DNA from 2 places in the Paenibacillus sp. FSL H7-0690 genome. Region 1 is predicted to be linked to the other one. Evidence: a T-box and tRNA genes for the amino acid it is inferred to sense, from the RefSeq annotation. Region 1 holds a T-box; the other holds one or more tRNA genes.
What was found. A T-box is a leader RNA that pairs with one kind of tRNA and senses whether it is charged. The one in region 1 lies ahead of pheS (phenylalanine--tRNA ligase subunit alpha), so its partner is inferred to be a tRNA-Phe.
Positions count from the first base shown of each region.

Region 2: it encodes a tRNA-Phe, which carries the amino acid that the T-box ahead of pheS (phenylalanine--tRNA ligase subunit alpha) is inferred to sense. The anticodon was not compared.

Region 1 covers NZ_CP150281.1:1,925,160-1,932,815, forward strand. The annotation lists gene MHI32_RS08370 (ABC transporter ATP-binding protein) at 1-116, opposite strand, end outside; gene MHI32_RS08375 (efflux RND transporter periplasmic adaptor subunit) at 113-1,537, opposite strand; gene MHI32_RS08380 (hypothetical protein) at 1,562-4,123, opposite strand; T-box leader at 4,389-4,674, shown strand; gene pheS (phenylalanine--tRNA ligase subunit alpha) at 4,735-5,769, shown strand; gene pheT (phenylalanine--tRNA ligase subunit beta) at 5,888-7,656, shown strand, end outside.
Region 2 covers NZ_CP150281.1:6,024,231-6,031,886, reverse strand. The annotation lists rRNA gene MHI32_RS26485 (16S ribosomal RNA) at 1-796, shown strand, start outside; rRNA gene MHI32_RS26480 (23S ribosomal RNA) at 1,029-3,954, shown strand; tRNA gene MHI32_RS26475 (tRNA-Asn) at 4,015-4,090, shown strand; tRNA gene MHI32_RS26470 (tRNA-Ser) at 4,094-4,186, shown strand; tRNA gene MHI32_RS26465 (tRNA-Glu) at 4,205-4,279, shown strand; tRNA gene MHI32_RS26460 (tRNA-Val) at 4,335-4,410, shown strand; tRNA gene MHI32_RS26455 (tRNA-Met) at 4,428-4,504, shown strand; tRNA gene MHI32_RS26450 (tRNA-Asp) at 4,530-4,607, shown strand; tRNA gene MHI32_RS26445 (tRNA-Phe) at 4,618-4,693, shown strand; tRNA gene MHI32_RS26440 (tRNA-Thr) at 4,722-4,797, shown strand; tRNA gene MHI32_RS26435 (tRNA-Tyr) at 4,803-4,888, shown strand; tRNA gene MHI32_RS26430 (tRNA-Trp) at 4,895-4,968, shown strand; tRNA gene MHI32_RS26425 (tRNA-His) at 4,992-5,067, shown strand; tRNA gene MHI32_RS26420 (tRNA-His) at 5,111-5,186, shown strand; tRNA gene MHI32_RS26415 (tRNA-Gln) at 5,206-5,280, shown strand; tRNA gene MHI32_RS26410 (tRNA-Gly) at 5,287-5,361, shown strand; tRNA gene MHI32_RS26405 (tRNA-Cys) at 5,371-5,444, shown strand; tRNA gene MHI32_RS26400 (tRNA-Leu) at 5,459-5,537, shown strand; gene MHI32_RS26395 (AraC family transcriptional regulator) at 5,674-6,429, opposite strand; gene MHI32_RS26390 (BMP family ABC transporter substrate-binding protein) at 6,757-7,656, shown strand, end outside.

The DNA.
Region 1 (7,656 bases):
AACTCCCCCAGATCAATTGTAAAGGAAAGGCTATTTAAGACCGTCATGGTTTCTCGGGCCATTGTGTAGCCGTGGGACATGTCGTGAACTTCGATCAGAGGTGCTGAAGCACTCATCTGCCGCCACCTCCGCCACCACCTGGTGCGCTGCCCATACCACCAGCGCCACCTCCGGTGAAGCCGCCACCCCCACTAAAGCCACTGCCGCCGAAGCCAGCGCCACCCATACCGCCCATACCACCTCTAGTTTCCGTTTCCGTGCTGGTTGTTCCGGTTTTCGTAGAGATTACGGTAGGGATGATCACATGGTCCCCTTCATGGAGTCCGCTGACAATTTCAATGCTGCTCTCATCATGGAGACCCACTTCGACAGTGACCATCTGTCCTGAGCTATTGCCGCGATTTCTTCCACCGGCAGCGCCGCTGCGAGCGTCAGGAGCCCCGCTGGGCATAGCGCCGTCGCGAGCGTCAGGAGCCCCGCTGGGCATAGCGCCGTCGCGAGCGTCAGGAGCCCCGCTGGGCATAGCGCCGTCGCGAGCGTCAGGGGCACCGCTAGGCATTGGTACTTGGCCCTCGCCAGCAGTTTTGGAAGTTGTGACTGAACCCGCTGCTAGAGGAATAGAAACTGTGTATTTTCCGTTTCTTTCTTGTACAGCTTCAATAGGTACTGTTAATACATCCTTTTTCTCAGCAGTGGTTACTGAAACTTCCGCAGACATTCCAACAAGAGCACCTTCGGAGCTTGTTAGACCTATGGTAACATCGAAGAGGGAAACACCGTTTGAGGCAGTGCCCTCATTAGCTATTTTCGTAACCGTTCCCTTGAATTCCGTATCAGGCAGAGCATCCAATGAAATAGTGGCAGGCATCCCTAGCTTTACAGTAGGAATATCAAGCTCATCCACCTGCACAACTACACTTAAATTAGCATAATCGGTAATGTCGATGAGTTCAGAGCCGTCCATGGCTTTTTCGCCGCTTGCAATATTAACTGTCGTTACAGTTCCATCAATAGGAGCCGTTAACGGATCAGGAGGAAGCATATCTTCTTGGACAGAAGCTATTTTTTCCTGTTGCGCCGAAATGTCGGTTTTGGCCTTTTCAATCGAACGTTTGGCATTGCCTAGCTCATCTTCTGATGCACCTGCCACGGCCAGCTTCTTATATTGCTCCTGCTTGTCCTCAAGATCGGTCTCAAGCGAGGCAAGTGAAGTTTGCTCCTGCTTGAGATTGTCACTCAGATCATTGCCTTCAAAGGTAATCAAAGTCTGGCCTTTTTTCACTAGATCGCCCTCTTTGACAAGAACCTCAGCTGCCGTCCCGCTGTCCTTCGTTTTTACTTTACCAGTTTCTGTAGCAATCACGGAGCCGGCTCCGGATACACTAACTACGATATCGCCCTTTGTAACGGTAGCTGTATTAATAGGCGCTTCAGCGGCTTGACTGTTCTTATCAGGTAACAATGTATAAACCAGCATTCCTGCTGTGGCTACAACTACTACTCCAAGAGTCCAGAACACTATTTTTTTCTTCTTCATTTCTATCCTCCCTAGCTCATCATATTAATTGCCGGATGTATTGCTGGTGTCTGGATCTGTGCCAGAAGTAGAGTTGCTGTTCGAAGTCGTTGATGCCGCCTGATAAGTGACGACATAGGTTTGTGTTCCCAGCAGATTTCGATGGCCTTGGAATTCGTCGTATAGATTCAACCGGATTGCGCCGCCACCCAGTGTTTTGTACAGGCTGCTTGTGAAGGTTGTGGTGTACGACTTGAAGTTACCTAATTGTAGATCTGTGCCAAGTGTTAATGTTTTTTCCATGCTTTGTCCTAAGGGGTCAATCAGCTCCAACACCAGTTTGTGCTCGTAGGTGCCTGATTCATAAAGCGTGCTGGCTGACATGTTGTAGGTTAGTGCAGTGCTGAGCGTATCTTTACCAGCGGTGACGGTGGCGACTGCATTTGTAACGGATAGGGTATAAGGAAACATTTCCACGTTCAAAAGATTGCCTTTGGGCTCCACTCCCAGCTGGTTCAGTCCAAGTGATACCGTATTGATATAACCCGTCGATTGACCGCCAGGAGCGGTAAGCTTGCCTTCAGAAACACCCTCCCCGATGTATAGGACAAGGTTCGCTGGATCTATACCGAGAGGGAGCTTACTCCAGAGGGTGACCAGACTTTTTCCGTTAGGACTGGTGGAGGTTTTGGACTGGGTGACTTCGGCTTCATAATATTGATTGTCTTGTGTTTTGTAATAGGCTACGAGTTGAGCCTGTTCGGATTTACGCGATTCCTCACTGTTCATTTCTAGTTCTGTGTACAAGAGATTTGAATCTGTACCTGGGTACACGAGGGTCCGGCGTACAAGTAATTCCGCTTTTTTACCTTCAAGCTCAAGATGGAAAGAATTTTCAGCTGCAACACTCTGTACTCGGCTGTCCAGTTGGGTAGTACTTAGAGAAAGGAAGTTAAGCTTACTTTCACCTGAAGTTTCTTGCAGGGTGATTTTTAATTGATTGAAAGTATAGCTATAAGGAACATTGGCTACGACATACACAGCAGCCGATTCATTTGGACCGAGGATGGTTTGCGTACTTTCTGAGACAACCTGGGAAGTGCTGCTGATGTCACTTTCTCCAGCTTTGACGACACTTGTAAGCGCAGGAAGCTGAACAGAGGTTGATTTAGTGTTGCGGATGTTGATTTTAGCTACGATCTGGTCTTTGTCGGACCAAGGGAGTCTTTGAATGTTTGCAATTTTGACAACAAATGTACCGTGACTGTTCTCAATGGGGTATTCCGTGTCCTGCCAATTGTTAGTTTGCAGCGTGTAAGGGATCTGATAATAGGCGGTAGGAAAAATGATCTTGCCTTCAGCAGCCGGCTCAGTCATTTGCAGCTGCAATGTTCCTTGATTGAGTGTGAGTGGTACATCTGCGCTGAGTTCAATAATCTTTTCTTCAAGCGGTTTCAATGTTAGGCTGGCAAAATCCTTCGTATCCACCGGAAAGCTATACCCTTCAGCGGCTTTAATAGCAAGTTCATAGGCAGGCACATTCACCGCTTTGTTGCCGCTATTTTTGATGCGGAACTGTAGTGTCCACTTTGCGTTGCCATTGTCAGCATAGACGTTAGCCGTTTTCAACTGTGTTTCGACTGTATTATTGCTGATTGTAAGCTTCTTCGTGACATTGCTGGCTACGACAAGATCCGGTGTTGTTGCAGCGGGGAGATTGTAGGCGACAACCGGCAACGCTATTTTTAATGAGGCATCTTCTCCGGCAAATTGCAGCGCCATGTTGTCTGTCTTCATATAAGAAGGGATTTCCGTCAAATAGTAGATCGTCTTCTTTTCCTGAGGCTGTACTTTATAGCTGGTGCTGGTGTCATCAAGTGCGAGTTCAAATACAGATCCTCCAGCGGAAGCGAGGTATCCTTTAAGTCCAGTATCACTGAGTACCTTGGTTCCTTGATTAGTGAAGCTAACGCCAACCTTGGCATAGACCTTACCGTTATATTTATAAATTTGCAGGCTCTCTGCCTTGGTGGTTACAGGGAGATTGTTTAGGGTGATCTTTTTACTCTGCCCTCTGGCGACAGCTTGTGAATATCCTGTTGGTACGGTGAAGTTCCCTAGCTTTTTTTGATAATCGGTGGTGTTGAAGTCCCATCCGTACAATGAAATTTTGACCCCGTTTAAAGAGGTGGATTTGCCGATGTTTACATAGTAGGTGATAGATTGACTGCTTTTCGCGGCAATGGATTTGATGGTTGCACTGCTGGTAATAGGGCTTCCTTGAATAACTGTACCGCCGCTAGTAGTTACTTTGGAGAAAAAGTCCACCAGATTGAGGCTAGCGTTGCTTCCATTAGAGTAGCTGAGTGTGTATGTAAGAATATTTCCGCCATCCTGAGTTAATAAGCTGACATCCGTCAGCTTTGCGCTGATGTTAGTCTTCAAGGCTATGGAGCCTAGTTTATCCAGAGCGGATACGGAAGCTGTTGTTGCTATTTTGGTGGATGTAGTCCCGGCCCAAGCGGTATGAGCACCATACGCTGCAGATTGGCTAAGTACAGCTGTGCTTAGCAGCACCGCGGCTACTTTTATTCTCCGTACATGCATTTGATTTCCTCCCAATAGGATAGTTAATAGTCTGCGAAGGTGCACCCGAGTGGATAAGCAAGCCTTCCTAGTAATGGAAATTATCAAGCTCCGCTGAATGTTAGCTGAAAAAAAGTTGGAAAAATGGCTCTGAAGCTTAAAGCCAGCTTAAAAGAAGATAAAAATTAGCCTAATTTTGTCCAGCTTGTCAAAACGACAGATTTTGCATATAATAAAGAGACATATCTCTTGTAGTAAAGAGATACCTGACAATTAGCATGAATTGTGAAATGCAGTGATGGAGAAGAGTACACAGTGCCTGACTTACAGGGAGGAGACGCCGCGGATTGAGAGCGTTTCTAAGAAGCAGAGCTGTCGAAGTTCACTCCGGAGCAGTTCCCTGAATTCCTTAAGCTATCTAATAGGGAAGGGTAGGGGATACCGGTCACAGACCGTTATTTCTGTATAAAGTGAGATAGGTATCTGTCCAGCCAAAAGAGGGAATGAAGCTCTTAAGGGGAACAGATCAGCTTGTCTAACAAGGGTGGTACCACGGTCTTTTCGTCCCTTACCGGGAGAAAAGGCCTTTTTTTGTTGAACTAGACAATGATTGAAGGGGGCTGTACACGGCCATGAAAGAGAAGTTGGAAGCATTGAAGGTTGAAGCGCTGGCTAAGCTGCAGGAGGTTATGGATCCGCAGGTACTAAATGATCTAAGAGTGAAGTATCTCGGTAAAAAAGGTGAGCTTACAGAGGTTCTGCGCGGTATGGGAGGACTTAGTGCTGAGGAACGTCCGGTAATCGGGCAAGTAGCGAATCAGGTTCGCAGTGCTATTGAGGAGATTATCGGCGCGAAGCAGGAGGCTTTTCAAGAGCAGGAAACCCAGCAACGTCTGCAGGCTGAAAAAGTAGACGTAACCTTACCGGGTCGCCGTATGCAGCAAGGGGGCATTCACCCGCTTAGCAGAGTCGTACAGGAGATTGAGGATATTTTTATCGGCATGGGCTACCGTGTAGCTGAAGGTCCGGAAGTAGAGACCGATTATTATAACTTTGAAGCTCTAAATCTGCCTAAGAATCACCCGGCACGTGATATGCAGGATTCTTTCTATTTAACGGATGACCTGTTAATGCGCACACAAACCTCGCCGGTACAGATTCGTACTATGCAGGCTATGAACGGTGAAGCTCCGGTAAAAATCATCTGCCCGGGTAAAGTATTCCGCCGTGATGATGATGATGCAACGCATTCCTTCCAGTTCCACCAAATCGAAGGTTTGGTCATTGGAAGTAACATTCGAATGAGTGATCTGAAGGGCACCCTGCAACAATTTGTGCAGGAGATGTTTGGACCGAATACAGGCATTCGTCTTCGTCCGAGCTTTTTCCCATTCACTGAGCCAAGTGTTGAAGTAGATGTAAGCTGCTTCAAATGTGGCGGCGATGGCTGCAGACTATGCAAGCAAAGCGGATGGTTAGAAATCCTTGGCGCAGGTATGGTGCATCCAAATGTACTGAAAATGGGTGGCTATGATCCTGCTGAGTACAGCGGCTTCGCTTTCGGAATGGGTGTAGAGCGGATTGCAATGCTTAAATACGGCATCGATGACATCCGACATTTCTATAGTAATGACATGAGTTTTGTGAAGCAATTCAAGGGCGTTTAGTTTTTGTGGGCGCGCTGGCTGATAGTGGCGGAGAATGGCTTTGGAGTGTTCTCCCACAGGAAGCAGCGCGAACGACAGTGAAATAAATACATCTGAAACATAAAGGAAGTGAGCGGATATGAAAGTATCAACCGGATGGTTGGCTGATTATACATCGATTGAAGGAGTAACCGCCGAACAGCTAGCGGAGAAGATTACCGCTGCCGGCATTGAGATTGACGGCGTAGAGCGCCGCAATAAAGGCATTTCCGGCATCGTAACCGGCTATGTGAAATCAAAGGAAAAACATCCTGATGCAGACAAGCTGAACGTATGTATCGTGGATGTGGGCCAAGATGAGGAGCTACAAATCGTTTGCGGCGCAAAAAATGTAGCTGCAGGTCAAACTGTACCTGTAGCAATGGTTGGCGCTAAGCTGCCAGGACTGGATATCAAAAAAGCCAAGCTGCGCGGTGTCCTGTCGCAAGGAATGATCTGCTCGGCCAAAGAATTGGGACTGAATGATAAATTGCTTCCAAAAGAGCAACAAGAAGGTATTCTTGTGCTGCCTGAAGGGACAGAGATTGGTCAGGATATTTCCAAGGTCCTCGGCTTAGATGACGAGATTCTGGAATTCGATCTGACTCCGAACCGTTCAGATTGCCTCAGCATGATTGGTGCTGCTTATGAAGTAAGTGCAATTCTTGGGCGTGAAGTTAAATTACCTGATCCAAAAAGCGAAATGATTGAGATCAGTGGTCCTGCTGCGGATTCCATTTCCGTCAAGATTGAAGATGAAGAATACTGCAGCCATTATGCAGTTCGTTATATTGCAGGTGTTAAACCTGCACCATCACCGCTGTGGATTCAGAATCGTCTGATGGCTGCTGGGGTTCGTCCAATTAATAATATTGTGGACATTACCAATTATGTGATGCTGGAATATGGACAGCCGCTGCATGCTTTTGATGCAGATAAAGTACAAGGTGGAGAACTCGGCGTTCGTCTTGCCCATGAAGGTGAAGTTTTGGTTACACTTGACGGTCAAGAGCGTAAGCTAGAGCCGCAAATGCTCGTTATCGCTGATGGAGTAAAAGCTGTAGGTCTGGCCGGAGTAATGGGTGGACGGGATACAGAGGTTACTGCTGAGACGGTAAACCTTGTTCTGGAATCTGCTAAGTTTGATGGAGGAACGATTCGTAAAACCTCGCGTCAATTGGGACTTCGCTCGGAAGCCTCCCTTCGTTTCGAGAAGGAAGTGGATCCAAGTGCAGTTATTCCTGCATTGAACCGTGCAGCCGTACTGATTGCACGTTATGCTGGCGGATCGGTCCATGAAGGCATCGTGCAAGCAGGAACTGACGCTGTTCAAGAGAAGGTTCTCACCTTGTCCTTAGAGAAACTGAATCGTTATCTGGGAACGGATTTGTCCTTGTTGGAAGTGAAGACATTGTTTGGCCGTCTACATTTCAAATGTGGAGATACCGCACAAGGGCTGCTTGAAGTTCAAGTCCCAACCAGACGTGGCGATATCAGCTATGATGTTGATCTTATTGAAGAAATTGCCCGCCTGTACGGGTATGACAATATTCCAACGACTCTAATTGAAGGAATTACAACGCCAGGAGCACTAACTCACAAGCAAGCGCTCCGTCGTGAACTGCGTCGCCTATTGTCACATGGCGGTTACCAAGAGGTGATGGGTTACTCCTTCATCCAGCCGCAACAAAGCACAATGTTCCCTGAGTTATCAGAAGGAGCAGTAGCGGTGAAGCTGGCTATGCCGATGAGTGAAGAACGCAGCGTACTGCGTACCAGCCTTCTACCACAACTCTTGGATATTGCCAGCTACAATACCAATCGTCGTCAAAGCGACTTGGCATTGTTTGAAATCGGCAACGTCTTCTT
Region 2 (7,656 bases), 2.8 Mb from region 1:
GACGCTGAGGCGCGAAAGCGTGGGGAGCAAACAGGATTAGATACCCTGGTAGTCCACGCCGTAAACGATGAGTGCTAGGTGTTAGGGGTTTCGATACCCTTGGTGCCGAAGTTAACACAGTAAGCACTCCGCCTGGGGAGTACGGTCGCAAGACTGAAACTCAAAGGAATTGACGGGGACCCGCACAAGCAGTGGAGTATGTGGTTTAATTCGAAGCAACGCGAAGAACCTTACCAGGTCTTGACATCCCTCTGAATCCACTAGAGATAGTGGCGGCCTTCGGGACAGAGGAGACAGGTGGTGCATGGTTGTCGTCAGCTCGTGTCGTGAGATGTTGGGTTAAGTCCCGCAACGAGCGCAACCCTTAACTTTAGTTGCCAGCAGGTAATGCTGGGCACTCTAGAGTGACTGCCGGTGACAAACCGGAGGAAGGTGGGGATGACGTCAAATCATCATGCCCCTTATGACCTGGGCTACACACGTACTACAATGGCCGGTACAACGGGAAGCGAAGCCGCGAGGTGGAGCCAATCCCATCAAAGCCGGTCTCAGTTCGGATTGCAGGCTGCAACTCGCCTGCATGAAGTCGGAATTGCTAGTAATCGCGGATCAGCATGCCGCGGTGAATACGTTCCCGGGTCTTGTACACACCGCCCGTCACACCACGAGAGTTTACAACACCCGAAGTCGGTGGGGTAACCCGCAAGGGAGCCAGCCGCCGAAGGTGGGGTAGATGATTGGGGTGAAGTCGTAACAAGGTAGCCGTATCGGAAGGTGCGGCTGGATCACCTCCTTTCTATGGAGAATCGTTCTCTGCAATGAGAACATTCAAATCGGAAGCTAAGCTTCCAAAACTCAGGTTTAGGCCTGTTACTCACTCGTTGCTCAGTTTTGAGAGTTTAAGCTCTCAAGTAAGACTTGATCCTTGAAAACTGGATACCGAAACGAATTTGCGTTTTAGAACATCTTTTAGCAACTTGTGTAAACAAGTAAATGTTATTAGTGAGATTTTTCTTCGGAAAAATCAAGGTTAAGCTAATAAGAGCACACGGAGGATGCCTAGGCGCCAGGAGCCGACGAAGGACGTGGCGAACAACGAAACTGCCTCGGGGAGCTGTAAGCAAGCTTTGATCCGGGGGTGTCCGAATGGGGAAACCCAGCTGTGGTAATTCGCAGTTACTCATTTCTGAATACATAGGAAATGTAGAGGCAGACCAGGGGAACTGAAACATCTAAGTACCCTGAGGAAGAGAAAACAATAGTGATTCCGTCAGTAGCGGCGAGCGAACGCGGAACAGCCTAAACCTAAGAGCTTGCTCTTAGGGGTTGTGGGACGTCTCACATGGAGTTACAAAGGAATATGGTAGGTGAAGAGGTCTGGAAAGGCCCGCGATAGAGGTAAAAGCCCTGTAACCTAAACTGTATTCTCTCCGAGACGGATCCCGAGTAGTGCGGGGCACGTGAAACCCCGTATGAATCCAGCAGGACCATCTGCTAAGGCTAAATACTACCTGGCGACCGATAGTGAAACAGTACCGTGAGGGAAAGGTGAAAAGCACCCCGGAAGGGGAGTGAAATAGAACCTGAAACCGTGTGCTTACAAAAAGTCAGAGCCCTATTAATGGGTGATGGCGTGCCTTTTGTAGAATGAACCGGCGAGTTACGTTTAACATGCAAGGTTAAGCCGAGAAGGTGGAGCCGCAGCGAAAGCGAGTCTGAATAGGGCGAATTAGTATGTGGACGTAGACCCGAAACCGTGTGATCTACCCCTGTCCAGGGTGAAGGTGCGGTAACACGCACTGGAGGCCCGAACCCACGTACGTTGAAAAGTGCGGGGATGAGGTGGGGGTAGCGGAGAAATTCCAATCGAACTCGGAGATAGCTGGTTCTCCCCGAAATAGCTTTAGGGCTAGCCTCGGTATAAGAGTAGTGGAGGTAGAGCACTGATTGGGTGCGGGGTCCGCAAGGATTACCAAGCTCAGTCAAACTCCGAATGCCATATACTTATTGCCGGGAGTCAGACAGTGAGTGCTAAGATCCATTGTCAAAAGGGAAACAGCCCAGACCATCAGCTAAGGTCCCCAAGTGTGTGTTAAGTGGGAAAGGATGTGGAGTTGCACAGACAACCAGGATGTTGGCTTAGAAGCAGCCACCATTGAAAGAGTGCGTAATAGCTCACTGGTCGAGTGACTCTGCGCCGAAAATGTAACGGGGCTAAACACACCACCGAAGCTATGGCTAGATACTATGTATCTGGGGTAGGGGAGCGTTGTGTAGGGGTTGAAGGTGTACTGAAAAGAGCGCTGGACACTACACAAGTGAGAATGCCGGTATGAGTAACGAAAAGATCAGTGAGAATCTGATCCGCCGAAAGCCCAAGGTTTCCTGAGGAAGGCTCGTCCGCTCAGGGTAAGTCGGGACCTAAGGCGAGGCCGAAAGGCGTAGTCGAAGGACAACAGTTTGAAATTACTGTACCACCGTAATCCGCTATGAGCGATGGGGTGACGCAGGAGGGTAGTGACGCGGACTGATGGATGTCCGTCTAAGCAGTGAGGCTGATGTGTAGGCAAATCCGCACATCATTAAGGCTGGGCTGTGATGGGGAGCGAAAATTGTAGTAGCGAAGGTCATGATCTCACACTGCCAAGAAAAGCCTCTAGCCAGGAGAAGGTGCCCGTACCGCAAACCGACACAGGTAGGCGAGAAGAGAATTCTAAGGCGCGCGGAAGAACTCTCGTTAAGGAACTCGGCAAAATGACCCCGTAACTTCGGGAGAAGGGGTGCCCCGGTAGTGTGAATAGCACGAGGGGGCCGCAGTGAAAAGGCCCAAGCGACTGTTTAGCAAAAACACAGGTCTGTGCGAAGCCGCAAGGCGAAGTATACGGGCTGACGCCTGCCCGGTGCTGGAAGGTTAAGGGGAGTGGTTAGGGGTAACCCGAAGCTATGAACCGAAGCCCCAGTAAACGGCGGCCGTAACTATAACGGTCCTAAGGTAGCGAAATTCCTTGTCAGGTAAATTCTGACCCGCACGAATGGCGTAACGACTTGGGCGCTGTCTCAACGAGAGATCCGGTGAAATTTTAATACCTGTGAAGATGCAGGTTACCCGCGACAAGACGGAAAGACCCCATGGAGCTTTACTGCAGCTTGATATTGAATTTGGGTACGATCTGTACAGGATAGGTGGGAGCCGTAGAAATCGGAGCGCAAGCTTCGGTGGAGGCGCCGTTGGGATACCACCCTGATCGTATCTAGGTTCTAACCTAGTACCCTTATCGGGTACGGGGACCGTGTCAGGCGGGCAGTTTGACTGGGGCGGTCGCCTCCTAAAGAGTAACGGAGGCGTTCCAAGGTTCCCTCAGAATGGTTGGAAATCATTCGCAGAGTGCAAAGGCATAAGGGAGCTTGACTGCGAGACCTACAAGTCGAGCAGGGACGAAAGTCGGACTTAGTGATCCGGTGGTACCGCATGGAAGGGCCATCGCTCAACGGATAAAAGCTACCCTGGGGATAACAGGCTTATCTCCCCCAAGAGTCCACATCGACGGGGAGGTTTGGCACCTCGATGTCGGCTCATCGCATCCTGGGGCTGAAGTAGGTCCCAAGGGTTGGGCTGTTCGCCCATTAAAGCGGTACGCGAGCTGGGTTCAGAACGTCGTGAGACAGTTCGGTCCCTATCTGTCGTGGGCGCAGGAAATTTGAGAGGAGCTGTCCTTAGTACGAGAGGACCGGGATGGACGTACCGCTGGTGCACCAGTTGTTCCGCCAGGAGCATGGCTGGGTAGCTACGTACGGACGGGATAAGCGCTGAAAGCATCTAAGCGTGAAGCCCCCCTCAAGATGAGATTTCCCAATTAGTAAGACCCCTTGAAGACGACGAGGTAGATAGGTTGGAGGTGGAAGTGCAGCAATGCATGGAGCTGACCAATACTAATCGGTCGAGGGCTTATCCTATACGTAGAATGCAAATTTGTTTCGGATTCAGTTTTCAGGCATCAAGCCTGGTATGAATATTCCCTGATAGCTCAGTTGGTAGAGCACTCGACTGTTAATCGAGTTGTCACAGGTTCGAGTCCTGTTCGGGGAGCCATATGGAGAGGTGTCCGAGTTTGGCCGAAGGAGCACGATTGGAAATCGTGTAGGCGCCACAAGCGTCTCGAGGGTTCGAATCCCTCTCTCTCCGCCACAAATTTTTAATTAGTATGGCCCGTTGGTCAAGGGGTTAAGACACCTCCCTTTCACGGAGGTAACATGGGTTCGAATCCCATACGGGTCACCAAATTTTCACTTGATTTATCCTAGTGGACTTTGGTACAATAACAATTGTTGTTTATGGAGGCTTAGCTCAGCTGGGAGAGCATCTGCCTTACAAGCAGAGGGTCGGGGGTTCGATCCCCTCAGCCTCCACCATAACATTTTCTTACTGACGCGGGGTGGAGCAGCCCGGTAGCTCGTCGGGCTCATAACCCGAAGGCCGCAGGTTCAAATCCTGCCCCCGCAACCAATTAACTTAAGCAATTATATCTTTTGGAACCGTGGTGTAGTTGGCCTAACATGCCTGCCTGTCACGCAGGAGATCGCGGGTTCGAATCCCGTCGGTTCCGCCATTTTCATCATGGCTCGGTAGCTCAGTCGGTAGAGCAGAGGACTGAAAATCCTCGTGTCGGCGGTTCGATTCCGTCCCGAGCCACCATTTATCATCACAAAAGAATGAGTGCCATGCCGGTGTAGCTCAATTGGTAGAGCAACTGACTTGTAATCAGTAGGTTGGGGGTTCAAGTCCTCTCGCCGGCACCATCCTTGGAGGATTAGCGAAGTGGCCAAACGCATCAGACTGTAAATCTGCTCACGTGAGTGTTCGGTGGTTCGAATCCATCATCCTCCACCAGTTTTTAGGGGCATAGTTTAAAGGTAGAACAACGGTCTCCAAAACCGTTGGTGTGGGTTCAATTCCTGCTGCCCCTGCCAAGTTCTTTCTAAAGTTTAATATGGCGGCCGTGGCGAAGGGGTTAACGCACCGGATTGTGGTTCCGGCATTCGTGGGTTCGAGACCCATCGGCCGCCCCATTTACTTTAAAATGAATAATGGCAACAATATCAACTTAATATGGCGACTGTGGCGAAGGGGTTAACGCACCGGATTGTGGTTCCGGCATTCGTGGGTTCGAGACCCATCAGTCGCCCCATTTTACTTTAAAATGTTATTGGGGATTAGCCAAGCGGTAAGGCAACGGACTTTGACTCCGTCACTCATAGGTTCGAATCCTATATCCCCAGCCATTTTATGCGGACGTGGCTCAGCGGTAGAGCATCGCCTTGCCAAGGCGAGGGTCGCGGGTTCGATTCCCGTCGTCCGCTCCAAGTTTTCATGGCGCCATAGCCAAGTGGTAAGGCAAAGCTCTGCAAAAGCTTTATCCCCAGTTCAAATCTGGGTGGCGCCTCCATTTAGTTCATATGTGCCGGCGTGGCGGAATGGCAGACGCGCTCGACTCAAAATCGAGTGGGAAACCGTGGAGGTTCGAGTCCTCTCGCCGGTATCTTAAAAAGGTTTGTAAGAATGCTTTTATAAGCAATCTTACAAACCTTTTTTCTTTATGTCCTTGGGTTTACAGCAGTAAGCCGTTGAATAGAGAGTTTCTCTATTTCAACGGCTTTTTTTAATCTGATTAGTGATTAACCTGATTGATTATTAATGCGGAATGCTCGCGGAGTAAGACCTATTTCTCGTTTAAACATATTGCAGAATTGGGCATCGTTCACAAAACCTGCAGCAGCAGATACTTCAGAGATTTGCATCTGAGTATGACGTAATAGAGATTTTGCATAATCCAGGCGTTTTAACAGCAAATACCGCAGGGGTGAATACCCGAAACGTTCTTTAAATAGATGGCGAAAACGATCGTAACTATATCCGGACATTTCTGATAGTGTTTCGACGGACAATTTATGGCGATAATGCTCATTCATATAATTAAGGACATATTGTACTCGATCTTCTGTTGGGGATTGATATCCAGAGGCACTAAGAAGCCTCATAAGATGGACGGTAATCTCGCTCATTTGTAGGTTTAGAAGCTCAGAGAATCCGTCTTGCTTGCGTGTAAACTCTGCTTTCATTCGCAGCAGGATTTGAAGAACGGTCTGATCTTTATCATCTTCATATACGCCGAGCAGATTACTCATATTAGGGTGTTCCGAGTGGAAGCCTACAAATAATACATTTGCATCCTCACGGTGGTGCTCGTCATGTTTATGATTGGGTGGCACAAGCGCGAAAGAAGAGGAGCGAAAATGGTAACTTCGTGGGCCAACATTGGTTGTCCCTACCCCCTGTAAATAATAGACTAGTTCGTAGCATTCATGCTGGTGTGGAGGGATATAAGTATTTAGCTCATGTGTGGCACTTACAATATATAGAACACGATCCATGATGATCCTCCAATACTTATGTTTTAGCCGAATCGTACAAAACTATGACCGAAATCATATAATTATTTTTAATAATATTTGTTATGATCGTATCAATAAATCCGAAAGTTCGCAACCTGACTGGCCATCTCGTTCGGAAATAAAGCGGATTATTAATAATAATGGTATTTTTATTGCTATTTTTGAGCCTAAACGTTAAATTTATTACTTTTAATGATACTTTATTTGGAAAAAAGAGAATTTCCATTTGAACCGTGAATTATACAATGGGTGAAGATGGGATTCTGCGGATTACTAACCAACTAAAATTAGGGGTGGAATAGAGTAATGAATAAAAAAGTTCTTTCTTTGTTGTTATTAATGGTGATGGTTCTGGTCACAGCATGTGGGAATAACACGTCCAATAATGGTTCTTCAACGAATACTGGATCCAAAGCGGACGAAGGCGGAGAAACAGGTGCAGGGGATAAACTCAAGGTTGTATTGCTGATTCCGGGGACACTTGGGGATAAATCATTTTTTGATTCCGCTAATAACGGCTTGCAAAAGGTTAAGGATGAACTTGGTGCAGTAACAAAGGTTGTTGAAATGGGCGTTGATAAAACGAAATGGGAGCCTACATTTAACGATATCGCTTCCGAGGATTGGGATGTAATTATTTCTGGCGGTTCTGAAATTACAGAGATGTTTAATGCAACGGCAGAATTGTATCCAGACAAAAAATTCATTAATTATGATACCGACATCGATGAAGCACCAGATAACATGTACAACATGTCTTATGCGACAAATGAAGTATCTTTCTTGGCAGGTGCCGTAGCAGCATTAGCTACACAATCGGATATGCCGAATGCTACCCCTGAGAATGTGATTGGGTTTGTCGGCGGTATGGATATTCCGGGGATTAATGCTTTCTTGGTCGGTTACATTCAAGGTGCTCAGTACGTTGATCCTGATGTAAAAGTGGCTGTGTCGTACGCTGGTGATTTTGTTAACCCTGCAAAAGGTAAGGAGCTGTCTCTAATTCAATATAACTCCGGTGTGGATGTTATTTTTAACGTGGCTGGGGGTACAGGTCTTGGGATCTTTGACGCAGCTAAAGAGAAGAAAAAATATGCAATTGGTGTAGACTCCGATCAGGCAATGTTGATTAACGATACGGATAGTGAAAAAGCAAATCTAATCGTTACTTCATCTATTAAAAAGATTGATACGGCTATTCTAGGT